Regions from separate parts of the Pseudomonas sp. R4-15 genome, predicted to be linked through region 3. Evidence: predicted binding sites of a transcription regulator. Region 3 holds the regulator's gene; each other region holds the start of a gene.
The links. The regulator LexA, encoded in region 3, represses DNA repair genes until DNA is damaged. The targets are predictions, from matches to a motif close to CTGTNTNNNNANACAG.
Positions count from the first base shown of each region.

Region 1: a site for LexA is predicted at 4,018-4,033, ahead of recA (recombinase RecA). Genes of this name have one in related genera too.
Region 2: a site for LexA is predicted at 1,856-1,871, ahead of imuA (translesion DNA synthesis-associated protein ImuA). Genes of this name have one in related genera too.

Region 1 covers NZ_CM147293.1:1,804,897-1,811,069, reverse strand. Annotated here, with positions in the region: gene selB (selenocysteine-specific translation elongation factor) at 1-946, opposite strand, end outside; gene selA (L-seryl-tRNA(Sec) selenium transferase) at 943-2,352, opposite strand; gene recX (recombination regulator RecX) at 2,468-2,929, opposite strand; gene recA (recombinase RecA) at 2,932-3,975, opposite strand; gene ACYRGX_RS08530 (CinA family protein) at 4,091-4,585, opposite strand; gene mutS (DNA mismatch repair protein MutS) at 4,703-6,173, shown strand, end outside.
Region 2 covers NZ_CM147293.1:3,429,588-3,435,760, forward strand. Annotated here, with positions in the region: gene ACYRGX_RS16385 (Y-family DNA polymerase) at 1-1,192, opposite strand, end outside; gene imuA (translesion DNA synthesis-associated protein ImuA) at 1,196-1,807, opposite strand; gene ACYRGX_RS16395 (MFS transporter) at 2,005-3,192, shown strand; gene ACYRGX_RS16400 (hypothetical protein) at 3,412-3,933, opposite strand; gene ACYRGX_RS16405 (N-acetylmuramidase domain-containing protein) at 3,908-4,048, opposite strand; gene ACYRGX_RS16410 (hypothetical protein) at 4,359-5,153, opposite strand; gene ACYRGX_RS16415 (glycoside hydrolase family 19 protein) at 5,150-6,173, opposite strand, start outside.
Region 3 covers NZ_CM147293.1:3,724,975-3,731,147, forward strand. Annotated here, with positions in the region: gene ACYRGX_RS17965 (S-methyl-5'-thioinosine phosphorylase) at 1-582, opposite strand, end outside; gene nagZ (beta-N-acetylhexosaminidase) at 579-1,583, opposite strand; gene ACYRGX_RS17975 (L,D-transpeptidase family protein) at 1,616-2,131, opposite strand; gene ACYRGX_RS17980 (TetR/AcrR family transcriptional regulator) at 2,193-2,891, opposite strand; gene lexA (transcriptional repressor LexA) at 3,068-3,679, shown strand; gene sulA (SOS-induced cell division inhibitor SulA) at 3,690-4,145, shown strand; gene ACYRGX_RS17995 (hypothetical protein) at 4,186-4,422, opposite strand; gene ACYRGX_RS18000 (DUF6586 family protein) at 4,542-5,060, opposite strand; gene topA (type I DNA topoisomerase) at 5,173-6,173, opposite strand, start outside.

The DNA.
Region 1 (6,173 bases), 1.9 Mb from region 3:
TGCCAGCGGCCAGCTCCTCGTCTTCGAGCAGAGCCACGCGGCCAGTGACGTCCTGCGCGCCCAAGTGCATGTGTACCGGCGTCCAGTGCTTGAACGGCCGTTCGCCGCCGAGCAGTTCGAAGGCGAAGTCGATTCGGGTGGTCGGTGCATGCAAGGAGTCGCCCAGCAGCCAGTTCCCACGCTGGATATCCTCTACCGCGAGACGCTCCCCCGCGAGATTCAGGGCCACCCGCTGGCCGACGCAGGCGCGCTCGGCGGCTTGGTTCTGGGCGTGCAGGCCACGCACCCGCACGCTGCGGCCTTGCGGGCTCAGCAGCAGTTCATCGCCCACCGAAACCTGCCCGGCGAAGGCTGTGCCGGTGACGACCACCCCCGCGCCCGCGACGCTGAACACACGATCCACTGCCAGGCGGAAGTCACCGTCGGCGGCACGTGCGGCGGTGTCGACTTCAGCCTCCACCAGCGCCTGGCGCAGAGCCTCGATGCCGGCTCCGGTCTGGCTGGAAACAGGGAAGATCGGCGCGCCCGCAAGCGCTCCCGGTGCCAGCAGGGATGCTATTTCCTCGCGCACCTGCTGGACGCGGGACGGCTCCACGCGGTCGATCTTGCTCAAGGCCACCAGTGCGCGGCGGATACCCAGCAATTCGACGATAGCCAGGTGTTCGCGGGTCTGTGGCATCACGCCGTCGTCGGCAGCAACCACCAGCAACAGCAGGTCGATGCCACTGGCGCCGGCAAGCATGTTGTGCACGAAGCGTTCGTGACCGGGCACGTCGATGAAGCCGGTGAGCGGACCGTCGTCACGCAGCGGCGCATAGACGTAGCCCAGGTCGATGGTGATGCCGCGTTCGCGCTCCTCGCGCCGCCGGTCGCCTTCGACACCGGTCAAGGCACGCAGCAACGCCGTTTTGCCATGGTCGATGTGCCCGGCGGTGCCGACGATCATGGCTGCAACGCCTCGGCATCGAGCATGGGCAAGCCGGCGAGAAAGGCCGCCTCGTCATCCAGTTGGCGCAAATCCAGCCAGAGGGCGTCATCATCGATACGACCGATCACGGGAATCGGCAGCTCACGCAAGGCCTCCTCCAGACGCCGCAGGGCGCGACCGCGGCCACGTTTGGCGACCTGGGGGCGCAAGCACAGCGCGGCACTCGGCAGACGCGCGACAGGCTGGGTTCCGCTACCGATCATCCCCAACGCCTCGAGCGCCTGGACACTCCAGCCCTGGCCTACAGCCTGGGCCATGACGGGCTGCAGCCGCTGGGCCTGGGCGAGAATTTCGTCTTGCGGACGCGAGAGCAGGCGGAAACTGGTCAACCGCTCGCCAAGACGGTCCGGGTCACGATAGAGCCCCAGCACCGCCTCCAATGCGGCGAGGGTGATCTTGTCCACCCGCAGGGCCCGCTTGAGGGGGTTCTTCTTGATTCGAGCGATGAGGTCCTTGTGCCCGACGATGAGCCCGCCTTGGGGGCCGCCTAGCAGCTTGTCGCCGCTGAAGGTGACGATATCCGCACCCGCCTTGAGAGTCTCCTGGACGGTCGGCTCCTTGGGCAGCCCCCAGCGCGTCAGATCGACCAGGCTACCGCTGCCCAGGTCTTCCAGAAGTGGCAATTGGTGCATGTGGGCAATACTCGCCAACGCCGGTGTGCTGACGCTGGCGGTAAAGCCCTGCACGCTGTAGTTGCTGGTATGCACACGCATCAGCAGTCCAGTGCGAGGACCGATCGCCGCTTCGTAGTCCCGCGCATGGGTACGGTTAGTGGTGCCCACTTCGACCAGCTTAACGGCGGCGCGGGCCATGATGTCCGGAATCCGGAAGGCGCCACCGATCTCGATCAGTTCGCCTCGGGAAATCACCCCTTCCTTGCGCGCCCCCAGGCTCGACAGGCTGAGCAGCACCGCGGCGGCATTGTTGTTGACCACGGTGACGGCCTCGGCACCGGTCAACTCGCGAATGAGACCCTCGATCAGGTCATCGCGATCACCCCGCTTACCGGTGGCGAGGTCGAACTCCAGGTTCAACGGATAGCGGGCGGCCTCGCTCATCGCCTGAACGGCTTCCTCGGGCAACAGCGCACGCCCCAGGTTGGTATGCAGGACCGTTCCGGTCAGGTTGAAAACCCGGCGTACCCGGCTGGCATGACGCACGGCGAGACGCTCGCCAACGCGCCCCAGCAGCAGCGCATCGGCCAGTTCGGCCTCGCTAAGTTGCCCGGCGTGGACTGGCCCACGCAACTCGTCGAGCAACTCACGCAGGCAAGCGAGCAGTGCTTCGCGACCATAACGGGAAATGAGCGGGACGCTGGCGGGATGGCGTAGCAATCGATCGACGGACGGCAGGCGAAGGTTCATGCGCCGGAACCCGGCAGCGAAGAGGCTGACATCGACACACTCCCTGGATAAACCCTTGGGAGTGTAAGCAATGCCGCAGCCGGACCCAAGCCGTGAATGGCGGGTCTGGAAACGCTCAATCCAGATCGCGCCCGGAGAACAAGCGGTTGAGCATCTCCATAGAGTAGCCGCGCTGGACGAGAAAACGCCCTTGGCGAGCACGTTCGCGTTGGTCTGCAGGCAGCACCCCGGCGAACTTGCGCTGCCAGGTATCGCGCAGGCATTCGCTCCAATTGACCTCAGCGGCATCCAATGCCTGTGCGATGGCGTCTCGCGGCAAACCTCGCAGGGCCAGCTCCTCGCGGATGCGCAACGGGCCGAAGCCGGCCCGCGCACGACTGGAGATGTAGGCCTCCAGATAGCGGTCTTCGCTCAACAGGCCTTCTTCGGCCAGCCGGGTGAGTTCACTGTCGATCAGCTCGGCAGGCGCGCCACGCTTTTCCAGCTTGCGCACCAGCTCGACCCGGCCGTGCTCGCGACGGGCCAGTAGGTCCATGGCGGCACGGCGTACGGCGACGGGCGTATCCGGCACGCTCATGCTCAGACGTCGGCTTCAGCCGCTTCCTCGGCATTGGCCGCCGCTTTGGCGCTGGGCGCGTTGGCCAACAGCTTGCTGCGGATGCCCTGCTCGATGGTGTTGGCCACTTCCGGGTTGTCTTCCAGGTACTTGGCGGCGTTGGCCTTGCCCTGGCCGATCTTGTTGCCCTGGTAGCTGTACCAGGCGCCGGATTTCTCGACCAGGCCCTGCTGCACGCCCAGGTCGATGACCTCGCCGTTGTGGTAGATGCCCTTGCCATACATGATCTGGAACTCGGCCTGACGGAACGGCGGCGCGACCTTGTTCTTCACTACCTTGACACGGGTCTCGCTACCGACCACCTCGTCGCCTTCCTTCACCGCGCCGATACGACGGATGTCCAGGCGCACGGAGGAATAGAACTTCAGCGCGTTACCACCGGTAGTGGTCTCGGGGTTGCCGAACATCACGCCGATCTTCATGCGGATCTGGTTGATGAAGATGACCAGGCAATTGGCATTCTTGATGTTGCCGGTGATCTTGCGCAGCGCCTGGGACATCAGGCGGGCCTGCAGGCCAACGTGGGCATCGCCCATCTCGCCTTCGATCTCGGCCTTGGGCACCAGGGCCGCGACGGAGTCGACGATGATCACGTCGACGGCATTGGAGCGCACGAGCATGTCGGTGATTTCCAGCGCCTGTTCGCCGGTGTCCGGCTGCGAGACCAGCAGGTCGTCGACATTGACGCCGAGCTTGCCGGCGTAGTCCGGGTCCAGCGCGTGCTCGGCATCGACGAAGGCACAGGTGGCGCCCATCTTCTGCGCCTGGGCGATGACCGACAGGGTCAGGGTGGTCTTACCGGACGACTCGGGGCCGTAGATCTCGACGATACGCCCCTTGGGCAGACCACCGATGCCAAGCGCGATGTCCAGGCCCAGGGAGCCGGTGGAGATGGCGGGGATGGCCTGGCGATCGTGATCGCCCATGCGCATCACGGCGCCCTTGCCAAACTGCTTCTCGATTTGCCCCAGGGCCGCAGCCAGAGCGCGCTTCTTGTTCTCGTCCATAGGATTCCTCATCTGTTCGAGTGGGCCAGGCGGCCAGGACAACTGTATAAGTAGACAGTATTAGAGCATAGGCCGTGCACTTCGCCTACCCCTACCGACCACCGGAAAGAAAACATCAGGAGGGCACGCCGCCTTGTGCCAGGGCAATCAGGCCCTGCAGCGCACAGATGACCGTCTGTCGGCGCACCGCGTCGCGATCACCGGGGAAAAGTTTGCGCAAGGCAATCTGCCGCTCGCCCTCGGACCAACACAGCCAAACCGTACCCACGGGCTTTTCCGCCGAGCCGCCATCCGGTCCGGCTACGCCGCTTACCGCCACCGCGAAGCGGGCCCCGGCTCGTTCGGCGGCCCCCCGCGCCATGGCCTCGACCACTTCCCGACTGACGGCGCCCGATTGTGCGAAGAGCGTCTCCGGCACACCGAGCATGCGCTGCTTCTGAACATTGGAGTAGGTCACATAGCCGGCCTCGAACCAGGCCGAGCTACCGGGAACCCGGGTGATCGCCTCGGCGATGCCACCCCCGGTGCAGGACTCCGCCGTACTGACCTGAGCCCCCAACTGCGCCAGGTGCCGTCCCAGTTGCACGGCCAGTGCGCTGATCTCGTCCACGTCGCGTCCTCCTTAGAGCGGTTGTAGCGCATTCTCCCGCGCCTGGCCGGTTGCCGGCCACCCTCAAGCCCCCGACAATACACACTCGTAATCGCCAAGCATTAGACAGACGACCCAATGTCAAAAAGACCGGCCGCCGCCGCGCCCAACGAATCCGGACTCTCCGCCCACACCCCGATGATGCAGCAGTACTGGAAGCTGAAGAACCAGCATCCCGAGCAACTGATGTTCTATCGCATGGGCGATTTCTACGAGCTGTTCTACGAGGACGCCAAGAAGGCAGCCCGCCTGCTCGATATCACCCTGACCGCGCGCGGCCAGTCGGCCGGCCAGGCGATACCCATGGCGGGCATTCCTTTCCATTCCGCGGAAGGTTACCTGGCGCGCCTGGTCAAGCTGGGCGAGTCGGTGGTGATCTGCGAGCAGATCGGCGATCCGGCGACCAGCAAGGGCCCGGTGGAACGTCAGGTGGTGCGCATCCTCACGCCCGGAACGGTGAGCGATGAGGCGCTGCTCGACGAACGCCGCGACAACTTGCTCGCTGCCGTGCTGGGCGACGAACGCCTGTTCGGCCTGGCGGTGCTGGACATCACCAGCGGCCGCTTCAGCGTCCAGGAACTTGCCGGCTGGGAGAATCTGCTGGCCGAGCTGGAGCGTCTGAGTCCTGCGGAGTTGCTGATCCCCGACGACTGGCCCCAGGGCCTTCCGGCCGAGAAGCGCCGCGGCAGCCAGCGCCGCGCGCCCTGGGACTTCGACCGCGACTCCGGGCACAAGAGCCTGTGCCAGCAGTTCGGCGTCCAGGACCTCAAGGGCTTCGGTTGCGACAAGCTGAGTCTCGCCATCGGCGCCGCCGGCTGCCTGCTGACCTACGCCAAGGAAACCCAGCGCACCGCCCTGCCCCACCTGCGCAGCCTGCGCCACGAGCGTCTGGACGACACCGTGATTCTGGACGGTGCCAGCCGCCGCAACCTGGAGCTGGACACCAACCTCGCGGGCGGGCGGGACAACACGCTGCAATCGGTGATGGATCGCTGCCAGACCGCCATGGGTTCGCGCCTGCTGACGCGCTGGCTGAATCGCCCGCTGCGCGATCGCCAGGTGCTCGAAGCCCGCCAGGACGCCATCACCTGCCTGCTCGAACGCTACCGCTTCGAACCGCTGCAACCGCAGTTGAAGGAGATCGGCGACCTGGAGCGCATTCTCGCGCGCATCGGCCTGCGCAACGCCCGCCCGCGCGACCTCGCCCGATTGCGTGACGCCCTGGCGGCATTGCCGCAACTGCAGGAGGCGATGACCGACCTGATCGCCCCGCAGCTGCTCGAACTGGCGCGCGCGATTCGCACCTACCCGGAACTGGCGGCACTGCTGCAGAAGGCGATCATCGACAACCCGCCCGCAGTGATACGCGATGGCGGCGTGCTCGCTCGCGGCTACGACGCCGAACTGGACGAGTTGCTCTCGCTGTCGGAAAACGCCGGTCAATACCTCATGGACCTCGAGGCGCGGGAAAAACAGCGAACCGGCCTGCCGGGCCTGAAGGTCGGCTACAACCGCATCCATGGCTACTTCATCGAGTTGCCGCGCGCCC
Region 2 (6,173 bases), 300 kb from region 3:
GCGCCGAAGGCGGCGCCTGGTCACCGCCGCTTTGCAGGCGCCAAGCACACTCGGGGCGATGATCGGCATGCGCAGCCAGTGGCTGCACTGCCGCATCGCCCAGGCGTGCCCGCAGGCGCTCACGCAACTGCTCCCAGGAACGTCCCTGCGTCGGACGTTCGTCGAACAGGCCTTGCCGTTCGGGCACGAAAGCAGGCAGGTCCTCGGCGATCAACCTGAGCGCCAACACCGGTTCGGGGACCTGCAACTGCTCCAAGCGCCCCCGCGCCAGTTCGAAGAGCGCCGCCGCCTCGCGCTCGGCGCTGAGCAACCCCACGTCGATGCGGCTGTGGTCGGCATGTCGATGCTCCAGGTGCAGCGCAAAACGCTGCACGCCACAGTCACATCCGGCGAGAAAAGCCGCCAGATCGGCAGTCAGGCGGCGCAAAGGGAACAGCAGCGCCTGGTGCGACTGCACGTCGAAGTTCAGTTCCAGGCGAGCGTCGAAACGCGGCTCCGGCTGGTAGAACTCCAGCGCTTGCGTGCCTAGTCCATACAGCCGATCCAGATGCGCCAGGAACTGCGCAGGAAAGCGCCGCGCCAGCGCCGCACGCGGCAGCGCACGCACCTGGGCCAACTGCCGCAACCCCATGCGCCGCAGCGCCCGGGCCTGCTCGCTCGGCAACCCCAGGCGCTCCACCGGCAGCGCACCGAGCGCATCCGCCAAGCCGGCGTCATCCACCGCCAGGCCATCGTGGCAATTGGCGAGAATGCGCGCCGCCAGCGGATTGGGCGCCAGCACGATGCGCCGCTGAAAACCCAGCGCATCGAGTTCTTCACGCAGTTGCGCCTGCAGCCTCGGCCAGGGGCCGAACAGCCCCAGGCTGCTGTGGACTTCCATCAGCAGCGCGCACGGAAAATCCCGGCTGACCTGACCACTGAAGCGATAGGCCCAGGCCGCCAGGAAATCCTGCGATCGCTGCGTCACCTGGGCGTCATGCAGGACGCAGATGAAGTCGCCCGCCAGCGCGCGGGCTGCGCTCAACGCCATGCCGGGGCGCAAGCCGAGCGCGCGCGCGGCAGGGTTGAGCGCGCGCAACACACGGCGCTGCTCCGGCCCTTCCAACAAGGCGAATGGCGCCCGCGGATCATCGCGACCGCGCAGCACACCGTCGAGCGCCAGTTGTGGCAGCAGGATGCAGGCCCAGCGCACGACTCACCCCGCCCAGGCGATCGCTGCGGATGGCGGCAGGCCGCCACGGCACTTGAGCACGCGCAGCTGGGGCAATGGACGGGTTTCCAGTTGCAGACGCAACGCCGCGGGGGACGGGTTGCTCGCCGCCTGCCGCGGGCGAAAGATGAACCCCAAACTGCGCCCGTTTTCAGCCGCGACCTGCAGCCGACGCAGGGCACGGTCGTCGGCATTACGCGGCCAACACAGGACCGCCGCGCAGACGCCGGAGCGCAGACACTGCTCGGCCGCCCAGAGCACCTCGGTCCCTTGCGCGGCAACCAGCAGCAAACCGTCCAGGTCGACGCCAGCAGCTTGCCAGGCGCGTGGGTAAGGCAACTGTGGTGGCGCCACCAGAACCACCCGCGCACCGCTACGCGTCAATCGCGCCAGGGTGGGCCAGAGCAGGCGCAACTCGCCGCTGCCTTCCTCGCCCAGGAGGATTTCACTCAGTGCGGACTCGGGCCAGCCGCCCGCAGGCAAGCCGGCATCCAGCGCGGCATGTCCGGTAGGCTGCTGCGCAACAGGCTCGCCTGCCTGGGAGCCACGCCAGAGACGTCGTTGGTCGATCAAGGAATCCAGGGCGATCACGCTCATGGATGAAAGCCTCCTGGCGGCGAATGCGACGCCCTGGTAACGAATATACTGTATGGATGAACAGTATATTGTTAGCGGCAGGACATCGCTATCCCTCCTTGTCGGAAGAGCCTCGTCAATTTCGTTAGCAGGCTTTCTTTATTCGCGAGCATGGAGGAAGATGTCGGACAACTGTCCGCCCTTCTGTCCTGATCTCCATGACCGCGCCTTCGCCAGTCCAGCCGCCTCTGCTGCAGATCTTCTCCATCGTCAGCTTCACGTTCGTTGCCTTTCTCTGCATAGGCATGCCCCTCGCCGTACTGCCCAGCTACGTTCACGACGATCTGGCCTACGGCTCGGTGATTGCAGGGCTGGTGATCAGTTCCCAGTACCTCTCCACGCTGTTGACTCGACCGCTCGCCGGCAGTCTCTCCGACCGCCTTGGCGGTAAGCAGTCGGTCCTGCGCGGATTGCTCGGTTGCAGCCTGAGCGGCGTGCTGACACTGGCCTCGATTCTCCTGCAGGCACTCCCCACGACGAGCCTGTTGTTGTTGCTCGCAGGACGCATCGTGCTGGGCGTCTCGCAAGGGCTGGTCGGCACCGGCGCGCTGAGCTGGGGCATCGGTCGTTTCGGCCCCGAAAGCACCGCCAAGGTCATTTCCTGGAACGGTATCGCCGCTTATGGCGCGGTCGCCGTTGGCGCCCCGGTAGGCATGGCGCTGGTCGGCTTCGCAGGAATCTGGAGCATGGCCGTCTTCATCATACTGATCGGCCTGTTGGCTTTTGCTGTGGCGCGCAAGCAAGAGGGCGCACCGCTCTTCGCTGGCAAGCGCATGCCTTTTCTCAGCGTGCTGTGGCAGGTGCTGCCCAATGGCACGGGCCTGGCCCTGGGCACGCTCGGTTTCGGCACCCTCGGCACCTTCGTCACCCTCTACTTCAATAGCCTTGGCTGGAGCGGCGCGGCGTGGTGCCTGAGCGCTTTCGGTGCCGCCTTCATCGTCGCACGCATGCTGTTCTCGGGCACCATCAAGCGCCTGGGCGGCTACCACGTGGCACTTGCCTGCCTCGTGGTGGAAACCATCGGCTTGCTGCTGATCTGGCTGGCCGGCGCCCCTTGGGTAGCCGTGCTTGGCGCCGCGCTCACCGGCTTCGGCCTGTCGCTGGTTTACCCTGCCTTGGGCGTCGAGGTAGTCGCCAACATCCAACCCAACAGCCGCGCCGCCGCCCTGGGGGCCTATTCGGTGTTCTTCGACCTGTCACTGGGCATCGCCGGCCCGCTGATGGGCGCCATCGCCAATGCCTTCGGCTTCTCCAGCATCTTCTTCTGCGCCGCCCTGGCCAGCTTCGCCGGCTTGCTGCTGGTGGTGTATCTGCAGCGCAGGCCAAGAAAGGTGGTTAGGGGGTGATTCGAAGACAGAAGCCATGAGAGCTTGGCAATGAGCTCATGCCAAGCGACGGAGTAGTCAGAGAAGATAGAAAAACTCAGCACCGCATAGAATCCAGAAAAAAGAATAGGCAAGGATTACGATTACCAAGTGCCATCGAAGGCATGGGCGAGGTAATGGTTATGCAGCATGCAATATACTATTGCCACTCCCCATCTCACTTCTTCGAGTTTGAAATGCCTAATTTGCGCAACCTAAAGCATTGTCTTTGTCGCATTTAAGAATTGAGGATAGCGGCGATAAGTCTCCAGACGCCTCTCTACTGCACTCAATATCTATTTCCTTGCTTGCGCCCTCCGCTGAAGAAACAATAACTCCAGAGCGCTCTACCGGAGTTTCTTCCATGTCGTAATCTTTGTAGATCTCATATCTATAACCGCCCCTGACAAAACTCACTCTAAAATAGTTAGCCCCGTACCGAAAGTAATGATTGAATCTAAAAGGCTCAAAGTAATTTTCTGACGAGGCAGTCTGAGTCAGCTCTGGATTATTTATACGCCCAAAAAAATAGGTAAGAGATGACGGACTGCCATTTACCTCCATAGCACAGAGGCTAATTAATTTAGATCTTTTTGTTTTGCAGGAGAAATAAATTTTCTCTCCGTCGGGGCAGGCTGCCTCAGTAGCCAAATGGCTTTCACCATAAGCAGAATGACTTATAATGATTGCAGCAAAACTAGCGGTGACCATTAAGTGATTCATAGCTTTCTCTCATTCTTATGTCGTAGCCTTCTTGTGCCGGCCCGTTGTAAGCTAGTGCAAATTGCAACCAGTCTCTTCCCCGAATAGCGGTTAAGAGGCGTCTATCAGACTTAATGAAATTTACGAATGCTTTAAGGTGATTTTTCTCCGAAAAATCGACAGGGTCAGTGTCATTGAATTCAGCTTGCGAGCTTCGCGCTCACTTACTCCGCAGACTTTCTGTTTTCCGCATGCCTGGAGTTTGAATCGCCCCTAGTTTCGTAGAGACCTCCAAGCCTCATAATGACGCCCATTAGGAGGTCCATGCGCTTGCCCTCCACCCTAGCATGGTGGCGCTAAAGCTCACCGGCTGAAAGCCGGTGGTTTTAACCTCTCGATGGAAAATAAATTTATTACACTTTATTTGCGATTTTTGTCTGCGGGCCTTACCTGTTGGCACATTCGAGAGTGTCCTTGCACTGAACCCACCCCTTAATGTCGCCCTTTTTCTTGTTGTGGAACGCAATTTCCAGCCAACCTGCTTTCTGGCCAAGTACTAGAACTTCGTCGTCAGCTATCAAATATTTTGAGGTTTTGTCGGCAACGTTGGCTTGATCATGTAAGTATGTTTTGCGTAGTACGCGGGTAGTGATACGACTCCGCTCGAACCAAGCTTTATATTGTGCAGAAGCTAGCCTGCCTTTGATGGCTGCCTCGAATTTGTAAGGATAGTCGTATATAAGTTTTCCGCTAGTAGGTGATGACAGAACGTCTCCTCCCTCACCGAAGTATGCGCTGATGCGCTCGTTCCGTTCATATCTCTGAGAGTCTAGGCGCTTGTATACCAGCGTTGTAAAGTAATCCGAACCGTAACTGATACCGGTATCGGAGTATAGTGTTACCCTGTGAATGACGAAGAGTTCTGCCTTACCGTCGAAATCCGAGTCTGCCAAGAAGGCGCTATCCACTCCCCCTGGATCTCCAAGATAAGGTAGTTCCGCGAACTGCGTTTCGATGCCAGTATCACATTCCTGCTCTACTATTATTATTGGGAAAATATTTCCACCCGGGTCAACTGGTGTTTCTGATTTTTTGAACCGTATTGCAGTACGATCACCCAGCAAAATCGGGTTGTATATATCTTCTGCGATTTTCTCAGCACACGACGAGCTGCCGGCGTAGGATGTATTAGTTGCAAAGGTAATAAAAAAAACGCACAGCAATCTATTGATTTCATTCATGCGGAGCAATCTCCGTACAATTCAATGAAGGCCTTGGTGATCTCGCGCTTAAACTGTTTCCTTTCGGCGAGCCCTTTTGTTCCTCCATTAATTATTCCTGTGATTTTTTCTACGGCATCTTCTTCGCTCAGACTAGCATCTTCTGCGTGAATTTTCAGATTGTTAGTTTTCCAAAACCAAAGCCCTGTTTCGACAATTACTGCTAAGTCACTTTCTACCAGTGCAGGCTCAGCAGCAATAGGCCTCCCTATTTCCAAGGCACACAAGCGATAATTTGAATAATGCGTAAGATGTAGCAAGCCGCGGCCTCGGTAATCATTTTCTGGATATTCTTTGTTGCCAAAGCAATGCTGACCATACCCTGCATCATTTTTCAGAAGATGATCTTCTATATATTTAAGTTTTTCCGCGTGCGTGGCGAAGGTTAGACCTTTACGGGTGAAGCCGTTGTTGATTGCCGTGGGCGCCATATTATATAGGCTTTGTGCCGTATAGCTAGAGTAATAGAGTGACTCACGGAATGCAGTAAATCGCTTTGTTTCGTGCTTGGCCTGTGCGAGCAGATGGGTTACTTGGGCGCAGGAAGTTATTTCGTATTTATTAAATAGCCTATGGGTGTGCAGGATAAAGCCTTGGATAAAATCATCTGCTGTACTGCCTGGGCATATCTTTTTCATCAGATCATAAGTTACGGAAATACTCTTATTGCATTTCGAGCATATATTTTTTTCTGCTTTCGCAAAGTTAACAGAAAACATAAGAGGGTGGACGTGCCAAGCTTCCCCATCCGAACTGCCCCCTTGCTTACCCGCCAAACCTCCCCACCAACTCAACTGCTCAATACGCGCCTTTTCGCTTTCCCAATTCTGGTTCGGGTCAACATACGGGATATGGCCCATCAGAGGATCAAGTTCATCCCATTTATCAGCCTTCCAGAACCACTCACTTTCATAGTGCGTAATCAGTTGCGCAATGGATTGGGCATGCCAGGGTTTGGCCAATGCCTTCGGTTTCTCCAGC
Region 3 (6,173 bases):
ACGGGCCAGCGCCGCCTCCGGCATCCCGGTCATACCGACCAGATCACAGCCATCACGTCCCATGCGGGCGATCTCCGCCGCCGTTTCCAGGCGTGGCCCCTGGGTGCAGCCGTAAATGCCACGCTTGCTGTGGGCGTAGCCGCACGCCCCCAACGCTTCCAGTAACCGCTGGCGCAACGCCGGATCGTAAGGCTGACTGAAGTCGACGTGGGTAACCGGCTTGCCGTCCTCGAAGAAGGTGTGTTCCCGGCCCCAGGTGTAATCGATCAACTGGTGCGGCACGCACAGGTGCCCTGCCCCCATCGAGGGATGGATACCCCCCACGGCATTGATCGCGATGACCGAGGTGGCACCGGCGGCCTTCAAGGCCCAGAGGTTCGCGCGATAGTTGATCCGGTGCGGCGGTAGCGCGTGGGGGTGGCCATGACGCGCCAGGAACAACACTTCACGACCGGCGAAGTTGCCTCGCAGTAGTGCTGCCGAAGGCAGCCCATAGGGTGTCTGCGGTTGCTCTTCGCCACGGATTTCCAGGCCTTCGAGCTGGGTCAGCCCGCTGCCGCCGATGATCGCGACGCAGCTCATCGGGCAGCCTCCAGCAAACCGGCCCCACGCAACGCGGCGATGGCCTGCTGCCAGCGGGGATGCTGGCTCGGTTCATCGATCACCCGGCGCGCGCGCATGCGCTGCAGCCCCTCAGGCGGGCGCACGCCCAACTGCTGCAAGCGTACCAGCGCCTGCTCCGCCGCCGCTCGGTCATTGCACACCAAGCCCATGTCGCAGCCGGCGGCCAGCGCGGCCTCGATGCGCGCACCGGCATCCCCGGCCACGTGCGCACCGGCCATGGAAAGGTCGTCGGAGAACAACACGCCACGGTAGCCCAGCTCGCCGCGCAGGATGTCCTGCAACCAGCGCCGGGAGAAGCCTGCCGGCTGCTCGTCGACCTGCGGGAAGATCACGTGGGCCGGCATCAGCGCATCCAGCCTGTCGGCCAGCGCCGCGAACGGGCGCATGTCGTCGCGCAGGGCCTGCAGCGCTCGGGAGTCGACCGGCACGGCGACATGGGAATCGGCATCGGCCCAGCCGTGCCCCGGGAAATGCTTGCCGGTCGCCGGCATGCCGGCGCCGTGCATACCGTCGATGAAGGCGCCGGCCAGGCGAATGACCGCATCCGGCTGGCTGCCAAAGGCGCGCGCACCGATTACCGTGTTGCGTCCCAGGTCCAGGTCGAGCACCGGCGCGAAGCTGATATCCAGGCCCATCGCGAGTACTTCGGCGGCCATCAGCCAGCCACAATCGGCCGCCAACGCCTCCGCGTTCGGCGACTCAGCCAGTCGCCCCATCGCCGGTAGGCGCACGAAGCCGCGGCGCAGGCGCTGCACCCGCCCACCCTCCTGGTCCACGGCAAGGATCAGATCGGGGCGAATCCGGCGAATCGCCCGGCAAAGCTCGCGCACCTGGCGCGGATGTTCGACGTTGCGAGCGAAGAGGATCAGGCCACCGACCTCGGGCTGGCGCAGCAGGGCGCGGTCCTCGGCGGTCAGGCAAGTGCCATGCACGTCGAGCATCAGGGAGCCGTGAAGCATCGGAGAGTTCCTTGGCAGAAGGTTACGAAGGTTTAAAGCAGGATCGACTGCCACTGCGGGCATGGCGCTTCCTCGATACGCACGCTGCAGTGCGCCGGGACCTGCTCGAACAGCGCCACGATATCGGTGTTGCGCATGCGGATGCAGCCATGGGAGGCGGCGACGCCCATCGGTTCACTGTCCGGCGTGCCATGCAGGTAGATGTAGCGGCGAAAGGTATCCACATCGCCCAGCCGATTGCGGCCGGGCTCGCAACCCGACAGCCAGAGGATTCGCGAGAGGATCCAGTCACGTCCTGGAAAGGCCTCGTGCAGCGCAGCGGACCAGACTTCCCCGGTCCAGCGTCGCCCGCGCAAGACGGCGGCGAGGGGTAGACCCGCACCGATCTTGGCACGGACCTGATGCAGGCCCCTTGGGGTGCAGCCGGAGCCGTTACGCTCGCCAACCCCGTTGTGGGCAGTGGAGACGGGCAAGCGGATAAGCAACTGCCCGGCAACGAAGCCGTACAGTTGTTGGTCGGCGATGGAGATGTGCAGGTGATCGAGCATGGCGCCAAGCTTAGCAGGCAAGTGCTCGTTTCCGGAGCCCCTGGCGGATGGCCTGCATGCCTCAGGCGGCGCCGAGGGGCTTGCGTGGAATCAGCTTCGCCTCACGCTGCGCAGGATCGCGGATACCGCTCTCCGCGCGCATACCGGCCGCCAGAAACGGCACCATCAGGTGCATCACCTGGGCGGTGGACGTGTCCACCCCGAAATCGGACTCGGACATCGCGCGCAACGCCTTGATGCCCGACATGCTGAAGGCCGCAGCCCCGAGCATGAAGTGCACGCGCCAGAACAACTCCAGCGGCGGAAGCCCCGGCGCGCTTTCGCTGACCAGCAGCATGTAACGGCGGAAAACCTTGCCGTAGGCCTCTTCCAGATACTTGCGCAGGTGTCCCTGGCTCTGGCTGAAGGCCAACCCCAGAAGGCGCATGAACACCGCCAGGTCGTCACCGCTGCGCGGGTCCACGGCAAGCACCTGGTCCACCAGGAGATCCAGCAGCGTTTCCAGGTCCGGATGCGCCGAGGATTCTTCGCTCTGCAGACGATCCAGCTCCTTCTCCAGGCGCGCGCAGAACGGCCCCAGGAAGCGCGAGAACACCGCCTGGATCAGCGACTTCTTGGAACCGAAGTGATAGTTGACTGCCGCCAGGTTGACTCCGGCCTTGCTGGTGATCAGACGCAAGGAAGTCTCGGCGAAACCCTTTTCGGCGAAAAGCTGTTCGGCGGCATCGAGAATACGTTCGACGGTTTCTGACTGAGCCATGGGACCCTTGCTGATAAACAAACGTTTGAAACATATGTTTCAAACACCAGGACTGTCAAGTCGCTATTTGGCCCGGCGCTCGCCGGCATTGCAAGCGCATCGAAATGAAGAGGCTGTTGCCAACGGCAATCCACTGTATATAATCCCAGTCACTGTACAAAAAGACAGAGCCCGACATGCTGAAACTCACCCCTCGCCAGACCCAGGTGCTCGATTTCATCCGCCAGTGCCTGGATGCCAATGGTTACCCGCCGACCCGGGCGGAAATCGCCCAGCAGTTCGGTTTTCGCTCGCCCAACGCCGCCGAGGAACACCTCAAGGCACTCTGCGCCAAGGGCGCCATCGAGATGACGCCGGGTGCCTCGCGCGGCATCCGTATTCCCAATTACGAACCCGCGGGGCAGGAAGACGAAGGGCTGCCGGTAATCGGCCGGGTAGCCGCCGGCGCGCCCATCCTCGCCCAGCAAAACGTCGAAGACGCCTGCCGCATCCCCCCCGAATTCTTCCATCCGCGTGCCGACTACCTGCTGCGCGTACACGGCATGAGCATGAAGGATGTGGGCATTCTCGACGGCGACCTGCTCGCCGTACATGCCACCCGCGAGGCGCGCAACGGCCAGATCGTCGTCGCACGCATTGATGACGAAGTCACGGTCAAGCGCTTCAAGCGCGAAGGCCGCAAGGTCTGGCTGATTGCCGAAAACCCCGAGTTCGCCCCCATCGAGGTGGACCTGGAACAACAGAACCTGGAAATCGAAGGCTTGAGTGTCGGCGTCATTCGCCGCTAAAGGAGTAGTTATGCAGTTCCCGCTTTCGCTAGAACGCTCGCAGTTACCCCTGTTCGAGGCTTTTCTCTCGCCCCTGCTGGAGCGCCCCACTCCACCACCGGCGGAAACCTCCGAACGTTGCAGCGAGTTGACCTTGCAAGGTCGTGCGGGACATTGCCTGAGCCTGCTGGCACCCATCCTGCGGGAACTCTCCGAAGAACACAGCGATCGCTGGCTGACGCTGATCGCCCCGCCTGAAAGCCTCACGCAAAGCTGGCTGCGTGACGCAGGCCTGAATCGCGAGCGCATTCTGCTGCTGCAACCCGGCGGCACACGCAACGCGCTGCAACTGGCCTGCGAGGCATTGCGCCTGGGGCACAGTCACACCGTTGTCAGCTGGCTGGAGCTCGACGCCGGAGAGCGTCGTCAGGTGGCGCATGCCGCGCGCCTGGGTGACGCGCAGAGCCTGAACGTGCGTATGGTCTGAACCCCGCGGCTCTAGCCGAATGGGCTACGAGGCCGTGGAGTCAGTGAAGGACGCGAGGCTCGCCGTCGTCCTGCTCGAAGTCACCCTCGGCGAGTTTGCCCGCCATCTGGACGCCGATGTTCAGCATCGCCTTGGCGACTTCCACATGGTGGCCCTGCAGGAAATTCTTGGCATCCTCGGAAAAATCCAGCGTCACCAGGGTTTCCTCGTCCTCGGCGCGACGCAGGACGATGCGTCCGTCTGGCAGCTCGACGATCTCGAGAAAGGAAGTAGGCATGGTCTGGTCGCTCCCGCAAATGGCCGGATAGTCTACCAGCGTTCCGCCATCACCCCTAGTGTCGCGACACCGAGAGCCGCTCCCAAGCCCCTATCTGGGAATGGTCTAACCTTGCGCCATCAGCACTCGGTAAGGCCTTCGCGAAAGCGCAGAGCCAGCGCTTTGAGGTTCTTGCGCCAGCTCTCCAGAACCTCCGAACCGAGCTCCTCGCCCCCTTGAGTCTGTTCGTCGAGGCTCACCGCGTGGATCAGCGGTACAGCGGGATCGACCTTGGCACGCGCAGGCTCCTGCGGCGGCATGAAGAGCGTCGCGTAGGCACTCAGCAACTGCCCCAACCAGGTATCAGGCACGCTGGCCAACTCGATCAGTTCGCCCAGTTCGGGACTGGGCGCCTCGGCGAGCAGCGCTGGCTTGAGCAGGTTTTCCGCGCGCGGGGTGCGCGCATCCGGCAAACGATAGAAAATCGCGATTTCGTGGCACAACCCCAGGAGGGCGCCATAAAGGTGGAACAGCGCTGCCTCGCGCTCGGCCTGAACGGCGCCGGGCACGGAGCCCCGTTCAGCGCGGCGCAGTGCTTCCAGGGCGAGCCCTGCGAAGTAGATTTTCTGGTTAGTGCGGGTATAGGGCTCATGGGCCATGGCGAAGCCTCCGGAATACAGGCTACGGGGACTTACTATAGCGCCGCGGCTGAACGCCGCGAGCCCCCCTCGAAAGAACGCGCCGGACGGAATAGGCCGCCCGGCCTGCGACTCAGCGCTTGTCTTCGACCTTCCACTTGCCGCCGTCATAGAAGGCCCGCCAGCCGGTCGGCTTGCCGTCGACCTCGCTCTGCACGTACTGCTCCTTGGTCTTGCGCGAGAAGCGGATCACCGCTGGGCGGCCGTCCGGGTCCTTCTGCGGCGCACTGAGCAGGAAGTGGTACTTGGGATCGAGCTCATCCTTGTGCGGGACGATCTCCGCGACCAGCGGCGCGCGCGTCTCGCGGTTTTTCGGGAACTGGCTGGCCGCCAGGAACAACCCCGATGCGCCGTCTCGCAACACGTAGATGTCGTCGACCTTCTCGCACTTGAGCTCCGGCATCCGGATCGGATCCGCCTTCGGCGGCGCCGGCTCACCGTTCTTCAACAGCTTGCGAGTGTTCTTGCAGGCCGGATTGGTGCAACCGAAGAACTTACCGAAACGGCCGGTCTTCAGTTGCATCTGGCTACCGCACTTATCGCACTCCAGGCTCGGTCCTTCGTAACCCTTGATGCGGAACTGGCCCTGCTCGATCTCGTAGCCGGCGCAATCGGGATTATTGCCGCAGATGTGTAGCTTGCGCTGCTCGTCGAGCAGGTAGGCATCCATTGCCGTCGAGCAGATCGGGCAACGCCTCTTGCCGCGCAACACCAGCGACTCGGACTCGCCCTCGTCGTCGGCGGCGATTTCGTCGCCCGGCACCAGGTTGATGGTCGCCTTGCAACGCTCCTTCGGCGGCAAGGCATAGCCGGAGCAGCCGAGGAACACGCCCGTGGACGCGGTGCGGATCATCATCGGCCGGCCGCATTCACGGCAGGGAATGTCGGTCAGCGTCGGCTGGTTGGCACGCATGCCCTTGTCACTGGCCTCGGCCAGTTCCAGCTTGCCACGGAAGTCACCATAGAACTCGTCGAGCAGGTTCTTCCAGTCGCGCTCGCCCTGGGCCACGTCGTCGAGGTTTTCCTCCATGCCCGCGGTAAAACCGTAGTCCATGAGGTTGGAAAAGCTCTCGG